Regions from separate parts of the Variovorax sp. J22R115 genome, predicted to be linked through region 1. Evidence: riboswitches for the same ligand, from Rfam matches in the RefSeq annotation. Region 1 holds a riboswitch; the other holds the start of a gene.
The links. A riboswitch is a leader RNA that binds a small molecule or an ion and turns the genes downstream of it on or off. The one in region 1 is predicted to bind thiamine pyrophosphate.
Positions count from the first base shown of each region.

Region 1 (7,737 bases):
CGTGGAGGTTGCCGCCACGGTGCCGATCTCGGCGCTCAAGGGCTGGAACGTCGCTTCGCGCCATCCGGACTGGGCCGGCTACGAAGGCCCCAGCCTGCTCGAACTGCTGGAGCAACTGCCGGTCACCGCACAGGACGAGGCCGTGCCCTTTGCCTTCCCGGTGCAGTGGGTCGAGAAGTTCTCCGCCTCGGCCGACACCTCACGAGGCCGCCGCGTGTTCTGGGGCCGCGTCGCGAGCGGGCATATCGAGCCCGGACAGCGCGTGACCGTGTTGCCTAGCAACCAGACCGCTACCGTGGCGCAGGTGCTGAGCCACACCCGCCAGCCGAAGGCCGTGCATGCGGGCCACAGCGCCGGCATCGTGCTGGACCGCGAACTCGACGTGTCGCGCGGCGACTGGCTGCTGGAGCCCGGCGCCTTCGAACCGGCGCGCGAGATCACGGCCACCATCGCCTGGCTCGACGACGAGCCGCTCGTGGCGGGCCGCGTCTACTGGGCGCTGCAGGGCCATCGCTGGGTCAAGGCCAAGGTGGCGCGCATCGTGGACCGCGTCAACATCACGACGCTCGATTCCGAGCCGACGGACCAGCTCGAAGCCAACGCCATCGGCGACGTGGTGCTGAGCCTGCAGCAGCCGCTGGCTGTGCTGCCTTTCACGCAATCGCGCACGCTCGGTTCGCTGATCCTCGTCGACACCGCCTCTCACCGGACCTCCGCCGCCGTGCTCGTGCGGCCCCCGGCCACAAAGCCCTAAAATTCGGGGTTTTCCCGATCATTTCTCCCGTCAGCCAAGAATCATGACCCACGTCGTCTCCGAATCCTGCATCCGCTGCAAATACACCGATTGCGTCGACGTGTGTCCCGTCGACTGCTTCCGTGAAGGGCCGAACATGCTGGTGATCGATCCCGACGAGTGCATCGATTGCGCGGTCTGCATTCCCGAGTGCCCGGTCAACGCGATCTACGCGGAGGAAGATCTTCCCGCCAACCAGCTGGCCTTCATCAAGCTCAATGCCGAGCTGGCCGTGGCCGATGGCTGGAAGAGCATCACCAAGCGCAAGCCGGCGCTGCCCGATGCCGAAGAGTGGAAAGACAAGACCGACAAGGTCTCGGAGCTGGTGCGCTGAGCACGACAGCACGCCCCATTGAAACCGACGCGCTGATCATCGGCGCGGGCCCGGTCGGGCTGTTCCAGGCCTTCCAGCTCGGCCTGCTTGAAATCTCCTGCCACATCGTCGACGCCCTGCCCCGTGCCGGCGGCCAATGCGTCGAGCTGTATGGCGACAAGCCCATCTACGACATTCCCGGCACCCCGGTGACCACTGGCCGTGGCCTCGTGGAATCGCTGCAGCGGCAAATCTCACCCTTCAAGCCGCAACTCCACCTTGGCGAGCAGGTCGCGTCGCTCGCGCGTCAGAGTGACGGTCGTCTGTTGCTGGGCACGAACAAGGGCAGCGCTTTCCTCGCCAGGACCGTGTTCATCGCCGCAGGTGTCGGCGCTTTCGTTCCGAAGCGAATCGCCGTCGAAGGCATCGAGCGCCTGGAAGGCACTCGGCTTTTCTATCACCCCGATGCACTCGCTCGCTTTGCCGGCCAGACCGTGGTGGTCAACGGCGGCGATGATGCCGCGCTCGATACCGCGCTGGCGCTCGCACCCATCGCGAAGCAAGTCACGCTGCTGCACCGGCGTGATGTCTTCCAGGCCGAGGACACCACTGTCGCAGCCTTGCGCGAGCACGTCGCCGCAGGAACGATGCGCCTGGCCGTGGGTCAGCCCGTCGCCTTCGACGACGCCCACCTGCAGATCACCACGCCCGACGCGCAAACTGTCTCATTGCCCTTCGATGCCCTCGTCGGCTGCCTCGGCATTTCGCCTCGGCTCGGCGCCATCGCCGACTGGGGCCTGGATCTCGTGCGCAAGCAAGTGCCGGTCGACACTGAGAAGTACGAAACGCGCGAGCGCGGCATCTTCGCCGTCGGAGACATCAACACCTATCCGGGCAAGAAGAAGCTGATCGTCTGCGGTTTCCACGAAGCCACGCTGGCGGCCTGGGGTGCGACGGCGATCGTGTTCCCCGGCAAGTCGATCCCCCTGCAATACACCACGACCAGCACGCGGCTGCACACCCTGCTCGGCGTCGGCCACTAGCGCCTCGCCGCTGCGGGACGCCCCGCAAGCAGATCGTTGCGATCCTGAACGAGGTGTGAACATCCGATTCATGCTATCGACACCGTGGGGGCCTACGATGCCCGCATGCAGGCACTGAACATCTCCCTCTTTCAGTGGCTGGCCGCGGGCCACACGCCCCATCCGCAGTTGCTGTGGATCGCGTCAGTCATCGCCGAAGGAGCATCCTGGGCCTGCGTCGCGATCATGGGCTGGGTGGCTTGGCGACGCCCGCCGCAAAGGGCGTACGCCATGGGGACGCTCGTCGCCGCCGGGGTGACAGCACTCATCGCCCACGCGCTGGCGGACGCCATCAACTTGCCACGCCCCTTCGCGCTCGGCCTGAGCCCGCCGCACATCGTGCACGGCGCGCGCGGTTCCCTGCCGAGTGCGCATGCCTCCGTGATGTTCACCGTTGCGCTGATCTTCTGCATGCGGTCTTCCCTGCGGGGTGCGGGGCTCGCGATGCTTGCGATCGCGGTTTTCACGGGATGGGCGCGCGTCTACGTCGGGGTTCATTTCCCCTTCGACATCGTCGCCGGTCTGATTCTGGCCGTGGCAATCACGGCGGTGTTCTGGGCGCTTGTGCGCTTGAGCCAGCGCTTCATCATCCCGCGGCTCGTTCGCGATGATGCGCCAACCGCCCTTCGACCGAAGGGCTCGGAAAAACAGGGCGTTGCGCCGACCGCTGTCCGCCACGCCTGAATCCCGATCCCCTTGCCGTCGCCCCCGGCGGAACGCCGCCGCGCTGCGGGGGAACGCACCGCTCTACAATTCACACTGCTTCGCCAGACTGAAGCAACGCTAGGGGTGCCGACCCGCCATGCGGTGGGCCGGCTGAGAGAGTCCCTTTGAACCTGACTGAGGTAATCCTCGCGCAGGGAAGCTGGTCCGGCGGCCGCCACGTTTTCTCGCGTGCCGGTCCCACCGCCGGGCCTCGCCCACCTGCCAAACAATTTGCATTGGAGCAAATGGATGGCAAACACGAACAACGATGCCGCACGCAACGGCGCCAACGAGGCGCTGACGCCCCTGCAGGAGGCCGGACGCGTCTTTCGGTGGCACGACCACATGGCGCTGTGGTTCAGCCTCGGGGTCGGCCTGCTGGTGATGCAGATCGGCGCCTACCTGGTGCCGGCGGTCGGAACGCGTGACGCGGTCTTCGCGATCGTGCTGGGCTCGTGCATCGGCGCCGGCCTGCTGGCATGGACCGCGCGCCTGGGCTGCGAGAGCGGGCTCGCCAGCGCGGGCCTGATGCACGCCACTTACGGCAGCGCCTTTGCTCGCCTCCCGGTGGTGCTGAACATCGTGCAGCTGATCGGCTGGACCACTTTCGAGATCGTGATCATGCGCGAGGGCACCCAGGCCATTGGCCGCCAGGCGTTCGGCTGGTCGCTCGACGGCAGCCTGGGTTCGCTGGTGACGACACTGCTCTGGGGCGCCGTGCTGCTCGCCCTTCTGGCAGGCTCCATGGTCAAGCTGGTGCGCCGCTTCGTCAGTCGCTTCGGCCTGCCGCTGGTGGTGCTCTCTCTCCTGTGGCTGACGTGGCAGTTCGCGACGCGGCTCCATGCCAAGGGCCTGGACGCCTTCTGGACGCGACCGGGCGACGGGAGCATGGGGATGTTCGGTGCGCTCGACCTGGTGATCGCGATGCCTGTGTCCTGGCTTCCGCTGGTCGCCGACTACGCGCGCCACGGCAGGCGCAGTTCGGGCAGACTGGGCGGCGCGTTCAGCGGAACGTGGATCGGCTACGCGGTGGCCAACATCTGGTGCTATGCGCTCGGCGTCATGGTGGTGAGCGTTGCGGAGCCCGGCGCCGGCCTGGTCACGGCGCTGCTGCTGGCGCAAGGCGGGCTGGTTGCACTGGGCCTGATCCTGATCGATGAACTCGACAACGCCTATGGCGACGTCTATTCAGGCTCGGTCTCGGCCCACAGTCTGCAGCCGCGCTGGAGCGTGCGGCGCTGGGGCCTGCTTCTCGCCGTGGTCTGCATCGGCTTCGCGCTGGTGCTGCCGATGCACTCGCTCGAACCCTTCCTGCTGCTGCTGAGCTCGGTCTTCGTGCCGCTCTACGGCGTGATCCTCGGGCGATTGGGCTCGGGCGGCTCCGTCGTGGCGGTCGGCGCACGCCGCGTGGACATTGCCGCTGCGGCCATCTGGATCGGCGGCATCGCCATCTATCACGGCTGCGCTGCCTGGGCGCCTCAGTGGGGCTCCGCGCTGCCGACCCTGGCGATCACCTTCGTGCTGGCGTGGGTCACGCGTCCGTCGCCGGCAAGCGGACCGTCGGCATTGGCGCAAAGCCGTGGTTGAGAGGTCCGTGGCCCGCACCCACCTTGACATCCGCGCCCGCCTCCATGGCGGCGACCACGTAGCCGCGCGCGCGTTCCACCGCCTGGGGCAATGCGTAGCCGAGCGCCAGGTGGGCGGCAATGGCCGACGACAGCGTGCAGCCCGTGCCGTGGAGGTTGCGACTGGCGATGCGCGCCGACGAGAGCCGCAGCCTGTCGCCGCCGGCCTCCGCCAGCAGGTCAACCACGTCGTCGCCCGGCAGATGCCCACCCTTGAGCAAGACGGCGCTGGCACCCAGCGCGAGCAGTTCGCTGGCCGCTTCGTCCAGGGCATCGACGCCGTCGATCGCATGGCCGATGAGCAGCGCCGCCTCGTCCAGATTGGGCGTGACCACCGCCGCGCGCGGAAAGAGGTCGCGCACCAGCACCTGAACGGTTTCCGCAGCGATCAGCCTGTCGCCGCTGGTGGCGACCATCACCGGATCGAGCACCACGTTCGGAAGCTTGTAGTGATCGATGGCCCAGGCCACGACTTCGACGATCTCGGGCGCATGCAGCATGCCGAGCTTGACGGCATCGACGCCGATGTCCTCGACCACCGCCTGAATCTGCGCCTTCAGAAAGGCCGGTGGCACGCCGTGGATGCCCGACACGCCGAGCGTGTTCTGCGCGGTGAGCGCGGTGATGGCCGTCATGCCGTAGCAGCCCAGCGCCGCGAAAGTCTTGAGATCGGCCTGGATGCCGGCGCCGCCGCCGCTGTCGGAACCTGCGATCGAGAGCACGCGGGCGTAGCGGGAAAATGCAATAGTCATGACACGAGCTTACCCCCAGCCTCGCCCACTTCGTGTGGCTCGGGCACCCCCTCTCCGGGGGGCAATACCGGCGGCCCGGCGGAGCCGGTTCCGCGGTATTCCTGGATTTTTGGACGCGCCGGATTCGATCGGCGCGCGGTGAGTTGACATGAACAAGGTCGATCTTCCATTTCGCTCCGCCGCGATCCTCGGCGCCGGCCTCATGGGGCGCCTGCTCGCGGTGACGTTGGCGCAGGCCGGTTGCGGGGTTGAACTCTTCGAAGCAGGCGGGCCCGAGGCCGAAGGCGCGGCCGCCCGCGTCGCGGCCGCGATGCTGGCGCCGCTGGCGGAATCCGCCGTCGCGCCGGCTTCGGTGGTGCGCATGGGCCACTACGCGCTCGACCGCTGGCCGACACTGATTGCATCGCTGACCGCGCCCGCGTTCTTCCAGCGCGAAGGCACGCTGGTGCTGTGGCATCGACAGGACGCATCGGAGGCCGCGCGCCTCGCCCGTGTCCTCGCGCGTACCGGCGAAGTCGTGCCCGAACTGCCTGCGATGAAATCGCTCGACGCGGCCGGCATCGCGGCGCTGGAGCCTTCGCTGGGCCAGCGTTTTGCACAGGGGCTGTTGCTGCCCGACGAAGGCCAGCTCGACAACCGCGCGCTGCTCGCCGCCCTGCTCGCGACGCTGCAGGCGTCGTCCCAAGTTCGCCTGCACTGGCACGCGCCCCGAACCACCGATGACTTCACACCGGGCGAGCCCGGCCAGCCCGAACGCGTGATCGACTGCCGTGGCCTCGGCGCGCGCCCCCAATGGAACGCCCTGCGCGGCGTGCGCGGCGAAGTCATCCGTGTTCACGCGCCCGAGGTGACATTGCAGCGGCCCACACGCCTCGTGCACCCACGTTATCCGCTCTACATCGCGCCCAAGCCCGACAACGTGTTCGTGATCGGCGCGACCGAAATCGAATCGGACGACATGTCGCCCGCCAGCGTGCGATCGACGCTCGAACTGCTGAGCGCCGCCTACTCGGTGCACAGCGGTTTCGCGGAAGCACGCATCGTCGAGATCGCGACGCAATGCCGGCCCACCCTGCCCGACAATCTTCCGGCCGTGCGCCAGCCGCGGCCGGGCGTGATCCAGGTCAACGGCCTCTATCGCCACGGCTTCATGATCGCGCCCGCCATCCTCGACGTCGTCATGGAACTGCTCGCGACCGGCCATTCCGCGCTTGCAAGCCGCTTCGACATGGCGCCCAGCCTGGAACCCACAGTGCCATGAACATCCTGATCAACGACGAGCCCCACACGCTGCCGCCCGAGGCGAAGCTGTCGGACGCGCTCGTCCTCATCAACGCGACGCCGCCCTTTGCCGCGGCCGTCAACCGTCAATTCGTACCGCGCTCGAACTACGCATCGCACCCGCTGCAACCGGACGACCGCATCGAAGTGATCCGCCCCGTGACGGGCGGCTAGAACCCAGGCCACGCCATGACCACTGCATCCACCCAAGACCCGCTCGTCCTGTACGGCCAGACCTTCCAGAGCCGCCTGCTGCTGGGCACCGCGCGCTATCCGTCGCCGGATGTGCTCGAAGCGGCTGTCCGCCGCGCGCGGCCCGCGATGCTCACAGCCTCGCTGCGACGCCAGACCGCGACGCCCACCGCTTCCGGCAGCGACAACGGCTTCTGGGAACTGCTGCGACGTCTCGACGTGCCGGTGCTCCCGAACACGGCCGGCTGCCACAGCGTCCAGGAGGTGATCGCGACAGCACAGATGGCGCGCGAGCTTTTCGACACGCCGTGGATCAAGCTCGAACTGATCGGCGACGACTACACCCTGCAGCCCGACACACTGAACCTCGTGGACGCCGCGTCGCAGTTGATTCGCGACGGCTTCCAGGTGCTGCCCTATTGCACCGAGGATCTGGTCCTGTGCCAGCGTCTGGTCGACGTCGGCTGCCAGGCGGTGATGCCGTGGGCAGCGCCGATCGGCACCGGCCGCGGCCCCGTCAATCCCTATGCGTTGCAGGTACTGCGCGAACGGTTGTCGGTGCCGCTGCTCGTCGACGCCGGCCTGGGTTTGCCTTCGCATGCCTGCCAGGTCATGGAGTGGGGATACGACGGTGTTCTCTTGAACACGGCCGTCGCGTTGGCGCAGGATCCCGTCGCCATGGCCGGTGCGTTTGCGGACGCGGTGCAGGCCGGACGGGACGCGCATCGTGCGGGTGCGATGGCGGCACAAGAATCCGCGCAGCCGAGCACGCCGGTCCTCGGCACGCCGTTCTGGCATCACGCTGCTTCGCAATGAGCGCAATGAATTCGATCAATGCAATGGACGCCATCACCGCAAATGACTGATTCCAACGACATCGCGCAAGCCATCGTTGCGGCGCACGCGCCGCGTTTTGGAGAAAGCTCCGACACCGCAGCGTCCTTCTCGTCCGACGACGCCGTGTATCGCGGCGCGAAGCAGGCCTGTGCGGCGC
Region 1 is NZ_JASZYM010000012.1:121,079-128,815, reverse strand. It holds gene QTI04_RS21585 (sulfate adenylyltransferase subunit 1) at 1-754, shown strand, start outside; gene fdxA (ferredoxin FdxA) at 798-1,127, shown strand; gene QTI04_RS21575 (NAD(P)/FAD-dependent oxidoreductase) at 1,085-2,149, shown strand; gene QTI04_RS21570 (phosphatase PAP2 family protein) at 2,255-2,872, shown strand; TPP riboswitch at 2,964-3,068, shown strand; gene QTI04_RS21565 (cytosine permease) at 3,143-4,480, shown strand; gene thiD (bifunctional hydroxymethylpyrimidine kinase/phosphomethylpyrimidine kinase) at 4,425-5,270, opposite strand; gene QTI04_RS21555 (FAD-dependent oxidoreductase) at 5,419-6,531, shown strand; gene thiS (sulfur carrier protein ThiS) at 6,528-6,725, shown strand; gene QTI04_RS21545 (thiazole synthase) at 6,741-7,559, shown strand; gene QTI04_RS21540 (thiamine phosphate synthase) at 7,602-7,737, shown strand, end outside.

Region 2 (7,737 bases), on a different contig from region 1:
CAGGTCGGTGGGGCTGTAGCCGAAGACGGTCGCCCCCGCGGCGACCCCTGCCGTGGCGCCGGTGACAGTGTCCTCGACCACCGCGCAGCGCGCAGGATCGACGCCCAGCGCCGCTGCTGCGGCCAGGTAGACATCGGGCGCAGGCTTGGAGCGGGGGGTTTCGTGGCCGCTGAAGATGCGGCCGGCGAAGCAGTCGAGCAAGCCGATCTTGTCGAGCTGCAATTCGACCTTGTGCCGGTCCGCGCCCGATGCGCAGGCGATACGCCCGCAGAGCGCGGCGTGCACTGTCCGAACGGCTTGCACCGCGTTGGGGATGGCGAGCAGGTCGCGCTCCAGCGCCTCGTTGCGGCGACCGCGAAAACCGTTCAGCCAGTCATCGGTGATCGCGAAGCCGGTCTTCGATTCGATCAGCGCGACCTCGTCCTTCACTGCCTTGCCAACGAAGAGCCGCATGGACTCTTCGACGCTGAGCGTCCAGCCCAGTTCGCCGAGCATCTCGGCCAGTACGCGGTTGGTGATGGGTTCGGAGTCGACCAGGACGCCGTCGCAGTCGAAGAGGACGGCGTCGAAGGGAATGGAATTCATGGGGGCTCATCCTATCAATGAACCCCCCGTGCAGTCATTCCGTGACGTTCTGGATCGGGATGTACATCTCCCCACCCGCAGCCTTGAACTCCGCCGACTTGCCCGCCATGCCGTTCTCGACCGCCACGGTCTCGTCGATGCCACGCTGTGCCGCGTACTCGCGCACTTCCTGCGTGATCTTCATCGAGCAGAACTTCGGCCCGCACATGGAGCAGAAGTGCGCGACCTTGCTGCTGTCCTTGGGCAGGGTCTCGTCGTGGAATTCGCGCGCGGTGTCGGGGTCGAGGCCGAGGTTGAACTGGTCCTGCCAGCGGAACTCGAAGCGCGCCTTGGAGAGCGCATCGTCGCGCGCCCGCGCACCGGGGTGCCCTTTGGCGACGTCGGCCGCATGCGCCGCGATCTTGTACGCGATGATCCCCTGCTTCACATCGTCGCGGTCCGGCAGGCCCAGGTGCTCCTTGGGCGTGACGTAGCACAGCATCGCGGTGCCGGCCCAGCCGATCATTGCGGCGCCGATGGCGCTGGCGATGTGGTCGTAGCCCGGCGCGATGTCGATGGTCAGCGGGCCGAGCGTGTAGAACGGCGCCTCGTGGCAGTGCTTCAGCTGCTCGTCCATGTTGGCCTGGATCAGGTGCATCGGCACGTGGCCCGGACCTTCGATCATGGTCTGCACGTCGTGCTTCCACGCGATCTGCGTGAGTTCGCCGAGCGTGCGCAGTTCGGCGAACTGGGCCTCGTCATTGGCGTCCGATGCGCAGCCGGGGCGCAGGCCGTCGCCGAGCGAGAAGCTCACGTCATAGGCCTTCATGATGTCGCAGATGTCCTCGAAGTGCGTGTAGAGGAAGCTCTCCTTGTGGTGCGAGATGCACCACTTGGCCATGATCGAACCGCCGCGCGAGACGATGCCGGTGCGGCGGTCCGCCGTGAGGTGGATGAAGGGCAGGCGCAACCCGGCATGGATGGTGAAGTAGTCGACGCCCTGCTCGGCCTGCTCGATCAGCGTGTCGCGGTAGATCTCCCACGTGAGGTCTTCGGCCACGCCGCCTACCTTTTCGAGCGCTTGGTAGATGGGCACCGTGCCGATCGGCACCGGGCTGTTGCGCACGATCCAGTCACGCGTGGTGTGGATGTTGCGGCCGGTGGAAAGGTCCATCACGTTGTCGGCGCCCCAGCGGATGGCCCACACGAGCTTCTCGACCTCTTCCTCGATGCTCGAGGTCACGGCCGAGTTGCCGATGTTGGCGTTGATCTTGACCTTGAAGTTGCGGCCGATCGCCATCGGCTCGACTTCGGGGTGGTTGATGTTGGCGGGGATGATGGCGCGGCCGCGCGCCACTTCGTCTCGCACGAACTCGGGCGTGATGATCTTAGGGATGCGCGCGCCCATCGGATTGCCGGCCAGGCGCTTCTCGCGCGCTTCGTCGGCGAGGTATTCGGCCATCCATTCGCGGCGGCCGTTCTCGCGCAAGGCGACGTATTCCATCTCTGGCGTCACGATGCCGCGGCGCGCGTAGTGCATCTGCGTCACATTGACGCCTGACTTGGCGCGGCGTGGCGTGCGCTGAAGGGCGGCCGCACCGGCGCGCAGTTCGGCGATGCGCTGCGCATCGCGGTCGGCATGCGTCGCGCCGTCATCGAGCGCGAGGTGCACGCGGCCTTCGTAGCTTTCCGTGTCGCCGCGCTCGGAGATCCATGCATCGCGCACGCCGGGCAGGCCGCGCCGCACGTCGATGTCGGCAGCCGGATCGGTGTACGGCCCGGAGGTGTCGTAGAGCGACACGCGCTCGCCATTGGTGAGCAACACTTCTCGCACCGGCACGCGCAGGTCGGGCCGGCTGCCGGCGATGGTGCTCTTGCTGGAGGCGGGAAAAGGCTCGCGCGTGAGCGTGAGAAGGGACGCGAACTTGTCGATGGCATTCATGCGGGGCACTCCTGGTTGTGGGACAACGGGTGCTCCGCGATCGCTCCGGGGCGGTGACGGCCGTCGAGGACGGACCGGCACCATGGAGTCGCAGCTCTTCTTACGCTGGTATGAACCAGATCAAGTTCGCGGGTTCGGCCGCTTGGCCATCTCAGCACGCATCTGCGTGCACCCCGGAGCGGGGCTGATTCTAGGCTGGGCCCGCGCGAAGGATCAAGTCGGACGCATGGCGGCCATCGGCGTGATCGCCAGCGGCCCCTCGGCATCGGACCCTGCAGCCTCGGCCGCGGCCCACGCGTCCAGTCCACCGGCGAGCACGCGCACGCGAGGCAGGCCCGCCGCCATCAACACTCGTGCTGCGGCGACCGCCGATTCGTCGTTGGGGCAATCGCAGAACACGATGAGTTCGCGGCCATCGGAAAAACTGCCGAGCCGCTTCGGAAGGTGCGCCAGTGCGATGCCGATGGCACCGGGAATCGCGCGTTCATCCAGCGCACGCGCTTCGTCGGAGCGCACGTCGATCACCGTGAGGCCGGCCCCGGCGGCCAGGGCTTCGCGCAGCACCCGCACTTCGATCAGTTCGATATCGTCGGCGCGCAACGCCATGCGGCGTTGCCGATAGCGCCACAGGACGAACGCGACGAGCAACAGCGCGAAGATCACCAGGGCAGCGAGCCCGATATCGGACAGCACCGCCAGCACGTCCTCGATGGCCGCGTGGAACACGCGCCCGAGGACCAGGAAGCCCAACGTCCAGATCAGCGCAGCGACGGTCTCGTAGGACAGGAAGCGCACGTTCGACATGCCCAGCGCGCCCGCCATCGGCGGCGCGACCACCGACACGCCGGGCACGAACTTCGCCGCGATCAGCGACAAGCCGCCCCAGCGGCCGAGGATCGATTCACTGCGCCGCACGCAGGAGTCCGCCGACAGCGAGATACGGCACAGCAGTCGCATGACCCGATAGCCCCAGCGCCGCCCCGCGAGGAACCACACGCCGTCGCCCAGGATGTTGCCCAGCACCGCAGCCACGGTCACCGCAAGAAAGGACACCTGCCCTCCGACCGTGAGCCCGCCGGCGACGATCAGGAAAGGCACCGCCGGCACGGGCGCGCCCAGGCGCGTCGCCAGCGTGGCAACGAACACCAGGGCAGAACCCTGGCTGGCGAGAAGTGCGACGAAGTCATTCATGATTTCACGGGACCGGTGAGCTTTTCTGCAGGAGTCGAAAGACGGCTATTCCCCTTGCGTGGGTCGTTCCGTCGGGTTCACGGTGGCCTGCACAGAAGGTCCGCCACGAAGATCCAGATCGGAGAAATAAGCGATGCCATGGCCACGCGTGTTGTCCGCATCGGCCGAGATCGCGACGGCGACGACGTCAGGCATGGTGCTGCCGGCCTCGTCGCCGAAGGCGCGGCGATAGTCCGCGAGCAGGTTGCGGCGTTCGGCCACCCATGTGCCCGGCTTGGCTGCAGCGCCGGACTCGAGCACGATCATGCGCACGCGGCGCGTGAAGGCGTTCATGAACTCGCTGCCCTTCGCTTCCTTGTTGTCCCACACGTAGCACAGCGCTTCGCTGGGCACGTCTTCGCCGGTTGCACGGCGGGCGAGCGCCAGGCGGGTGCGTTCGCCGACCGACAGCCTGTCGACGGGGAAGTCGAAGAACACGCACAGCTTGGCCGCGCCGTCGTCACCCGCACGGGTGCGCAGGTCGGCGTCCTGCACGAACTCGTCGACGCGCCAGCGCCATGCGAGCGTGGTGCCGCTGTTCAGTGGCACCTGCGTGGGATGCACCAGGTTGCCGTAGGACTGGTCGGCCTCGACCCTGAGCACGCGCTTTCCGTCCTGCTGCACCACCTCGAACCGCGTGGGGGCCTTGTTGGGCAGGGTGGTGAAGCGCCAAGGCTGCGGCGCCTGCGCGCTCTGGGCGCTCGAGAAGGGCGTGAGCGTTGCGGGTTCGTCAGCGTGGGCGGCGGGGTTCGCCGCCAGCAGGAGCATCGACGCGAGCGGCAGGGCCGCGGCGACACACCGCAGCAAGCGCGCAAACTGATCCGTCGTCGTGCTCTCCATGTCGGCCCCTTTGCCGTTGGGTTGGTTGAAACCTCTGCCGAGCGCCTTCGGCGCTCGGCGCACCATGGGAGTGTGGGGGCGACAAGGCGCAAGATAAATACGCCAAAAGGAATCTGTCTGTCTCCATCCTGGACACAATGTCTGCAGACCGCTATCGAATCGGTAGCAATAAACCTTTATCCGACGGCCTTATGAAGGCCATCCGATCACCTTGGCCGGGTCAGTGCAGATCGCCGTCGACGTAGTACCACCGATTGTGAAGACCGTCGACCTCGCGCACGAAGCGGCTGCGCTCGTGCAGGCGCGACGCCACCCCGGCGCTGCTACGCTGGCGGGCCACGAACTCGACCTCCGCGTGGTCGGCGTCGAGCACCGACCGCGAGCGGACGTCCAGCCCGAGCCATTTCACGCCGGGTTCGAAACTCACTTCGGCTGGCCGGGTCGATGCATGCCAGGTCGCGAGCAAGTAATCGGCTCTTTCGCGTACGAAGGCGGTGTAGCGCGAGCGCATGAGCGATTCGGCATCCGTGGCCGGGGTGTTCTCGAAGTCGTCCACATAGCGGCCGCAGCATTGGGCGTAGGCCAGCGGGAGCTCCCGGCGATCACGGCGCCCGCAGGGGCAAGGGACACGGGCGGAACTGGGAGAGGATGCGGACATGGAGGGTTTGGGCGGGGAATGCAGCACGTATTGTGCAGACCCTCGCACAAACCCTGCCTTTGACTGGCACCGACGCTCCTCTATTTGGGGGGCGGCAGACGGCCGAGCAGGCTCTCGACCGCCAGACCCAGGGCCAGCAACTGGCGATCGCTGCCGGCCGGTCCGTCGAACTCCAGGCCGACCGGCAGGCGGCTCGTGGCGCCCAGCCCGGCGGGCAGTTGCAAGCCCGGAATGCCGGCGTTGCTGCCAGGGTCGGTGTTCTGGATCAGCACCACGAAGTTCTCCGCGCTACTGGCGTCCGGAGTGGCGGCCAGCGCCACACGCGGCACCGTCGGGAAGACCAGCGCATCGAGCCTGTTCCTCGTGAAGGTGTCGCGGTAGAGCTTCTGCAGCGCCGGGCGAGCCACTCGCATCGCGTTGTCGTACGCCGGTTTGGCGTCAACCACGCCTTTGGCGGCCGGCAGTTTGCGCGGGATGATCAGGCCATCGAAAGTGCCCTTCACATCGGGACTGGCGACCGCTGCGGCGAGCTGCGCGATGTCGACGCCGGTGCGGTATTTCGCGAGGTAGGCCACGATGTCGTCATGCGCCTCGTACAAGGCGACCGGAAAGCCGACCGCGCCGTTGAGTTCCATCAGCTTCGGCATCTCCACGTCCACCAGCGTCACACCTGCGGCACGCAGCTTGGCGAGCGCCGCATCGGTGGCGGCGCGGGTGTCGGCATCGAGGTTGGCATAGAAGGCCGGCACCAAGCCGAGGCGCACGCGCTTCAGGTTGGCGGGCTTGATCGGCGTGCCGCCCACGATCACACGATCGAGCAGCGCCACGTCGGCAACCGACAGCGCCATCGGCCCGGCGGTGTCGCGAGTGTGCGAGATCGGCGCGATGCCCTCCCGCGAATAACGCCCGACGGTCGGACGCAACGAGGCACAGCCGTTGAACGCGCAGGGAATGCGCACCGAACCGCCCGTATCGGTTCCGAGCGCCGCAGGCACCATGCGCGCACCGAGCGCCGCGCCGTTGCCGGAGGACGAACCGCCAGCGACGCGTGTGCTGTCGTAGGCGTTGCGCACGCCGATTTCAGGGCCGGTCTGGAAGGCGGGGTTGTAGCCCGTAACACCAAAGGCCAACTCGTGCATATGGGTCTTGCCCAGCACGATGGCGCCCGCCGCGCGCAGCTTGGCGACGACAGGCGCATCGGCCTGCGGCACGAAGGTCTTGAGCGCGGGCGTTCCAGCGGTCGCTGGCAGGCCCTTGACCTGGATGTTGTCCTTCACCGCCACCGGCACGCCGGCGAGCGGCTTGCAGGCGCCGCCCTGTTTGCGCTCGGCGTCGGCCGCACGGGCCGCGCGCAATGCGCCGGCCTCATCGAGCGTGATGAAGGCATTGAGCTGCACCTTCGATCGGGCCTGCGCCAGGTAGGCCGCCACCAGTTGCTCGCTGCTGAGCGTGCCTGCGCAGATCTGCCGCGCTGCCTCGCTGGCGGTCAGAGTGGCGATATCCGGTGCTGCGGGCTGTGCCGCCGCCGGCAGGCCAAAGGCCGCCAAAACAGCCACGAGGGCCGCCGCACGAGGCGAGCACGGCGGATTCAATGAGGGGAGCATGGTGCGGACTCCGACGAAGAGACCACCATGCTGCACCGTTATGCGCGCTTTGTCTGCCGGCTCAGGCCAGTGCGCGCTGGATCAACAGCTTCTGGATGTCCGAAGTGCCTTCGTAGATCTGGCACACGCGCACATCTCGATAGATGCGCTCCAGCGGAAAGTCATTGACGTAGCCATAGCCGCCTAGCGTCTGGATGGCCGCGCTGCACACGCGCTCGGCCATCTCGCTGGCGAAGAGCTTGGCCATGGCGGCCTCCTTGAGGCAGGGCTGGCCGGCATCGCGTAGGCTGGCCGCGTGCCAGATAAGTTGCCGCGCCGCCTCGAGCTGCGTCGCGCATTCGGCCAGCCGGAAGCCCACTGCCTGCTGATCGAAAATCGAGCCGCCGAAGGCCTGGCGCTCCTTGGCATAGGCCAGGGCCACCTCGAAGGCGCTGCGCGCCATGCCAACGCTCTGGGCGGCGATGCCGATGCGCCCGCCTTCCAGCGCGCCGAGGGCGATCTTGTAGCCCTCGCCTTCCTGTCCGATCAGGTTCTCGGCGGGAATGCGGCAGGCATCGAAGTTGATCTGCGCGGTGTCGCTCGAATGCTGGCCCAGCTTGTCCTCCAGCCGTGCGACCGTGAAGCCCGGCGCATCGGTCGGCACGATGAAAGCGCTCATTCCCCGCTTGCCGGCACCCTTGTCGGTGACCGCGATCACGATCGCGACCTGCCCATTCTTGCCGCTGGTGATGAACTGCTTGACGCCGTCGATCACCCAGCCTTCGCCATCCTTGCGCGCAGTGGTGCGCAGCGACGATGCGTCGCTGCCGGCCTGCGGCTCCGTCAGGCAGAAGGCACCGAGCATTCGGCCCTGCGCCAGCGGCTGCAGCCATTGCTTCTTTTGCTCCGCGTTGCCATAG
Region 2 is NZ_JASZYM010000004.1:59,174-66,910, reverse strand. It holds gene QTI04_RS07955 (HAD family phosphatase) at 1-585, opposite strand, end outside; gene thiC (phosphomethylpyrimidine synthase ThiC) at 620-2,506, opposite strand; TPP riboswitch at 2,587-2,692, opposite strand; gene QTI04_RS07945 (VTT domain-containing protein) at 2,720-3,697, opposite strand; gene QTI04_RS07940 (DUF3047 domain-containing protein) at 3,743-4,576, opposite strand; gene QTI04_RS07935 (YchJ family protein) at 4,797-5,234, opposite strand; gene iaaH (indoleacetamide hydrolase) at 5,315-6,838, opposite strand; gene QTI04_RS07925 (acyl-CoA dehydrogenase family protein) at 6,900-7,737, opposite strand, start outside.
Region 2: it holds a riboswitch for thiamine pyrophosphate, as region 1 does, so the genes downstream of both, thiC (phosphomethylpyrimidine synthase ThiC) here and QTI04_RS21565 (cytosine permease) in region 1, are expected to answer to the same signal.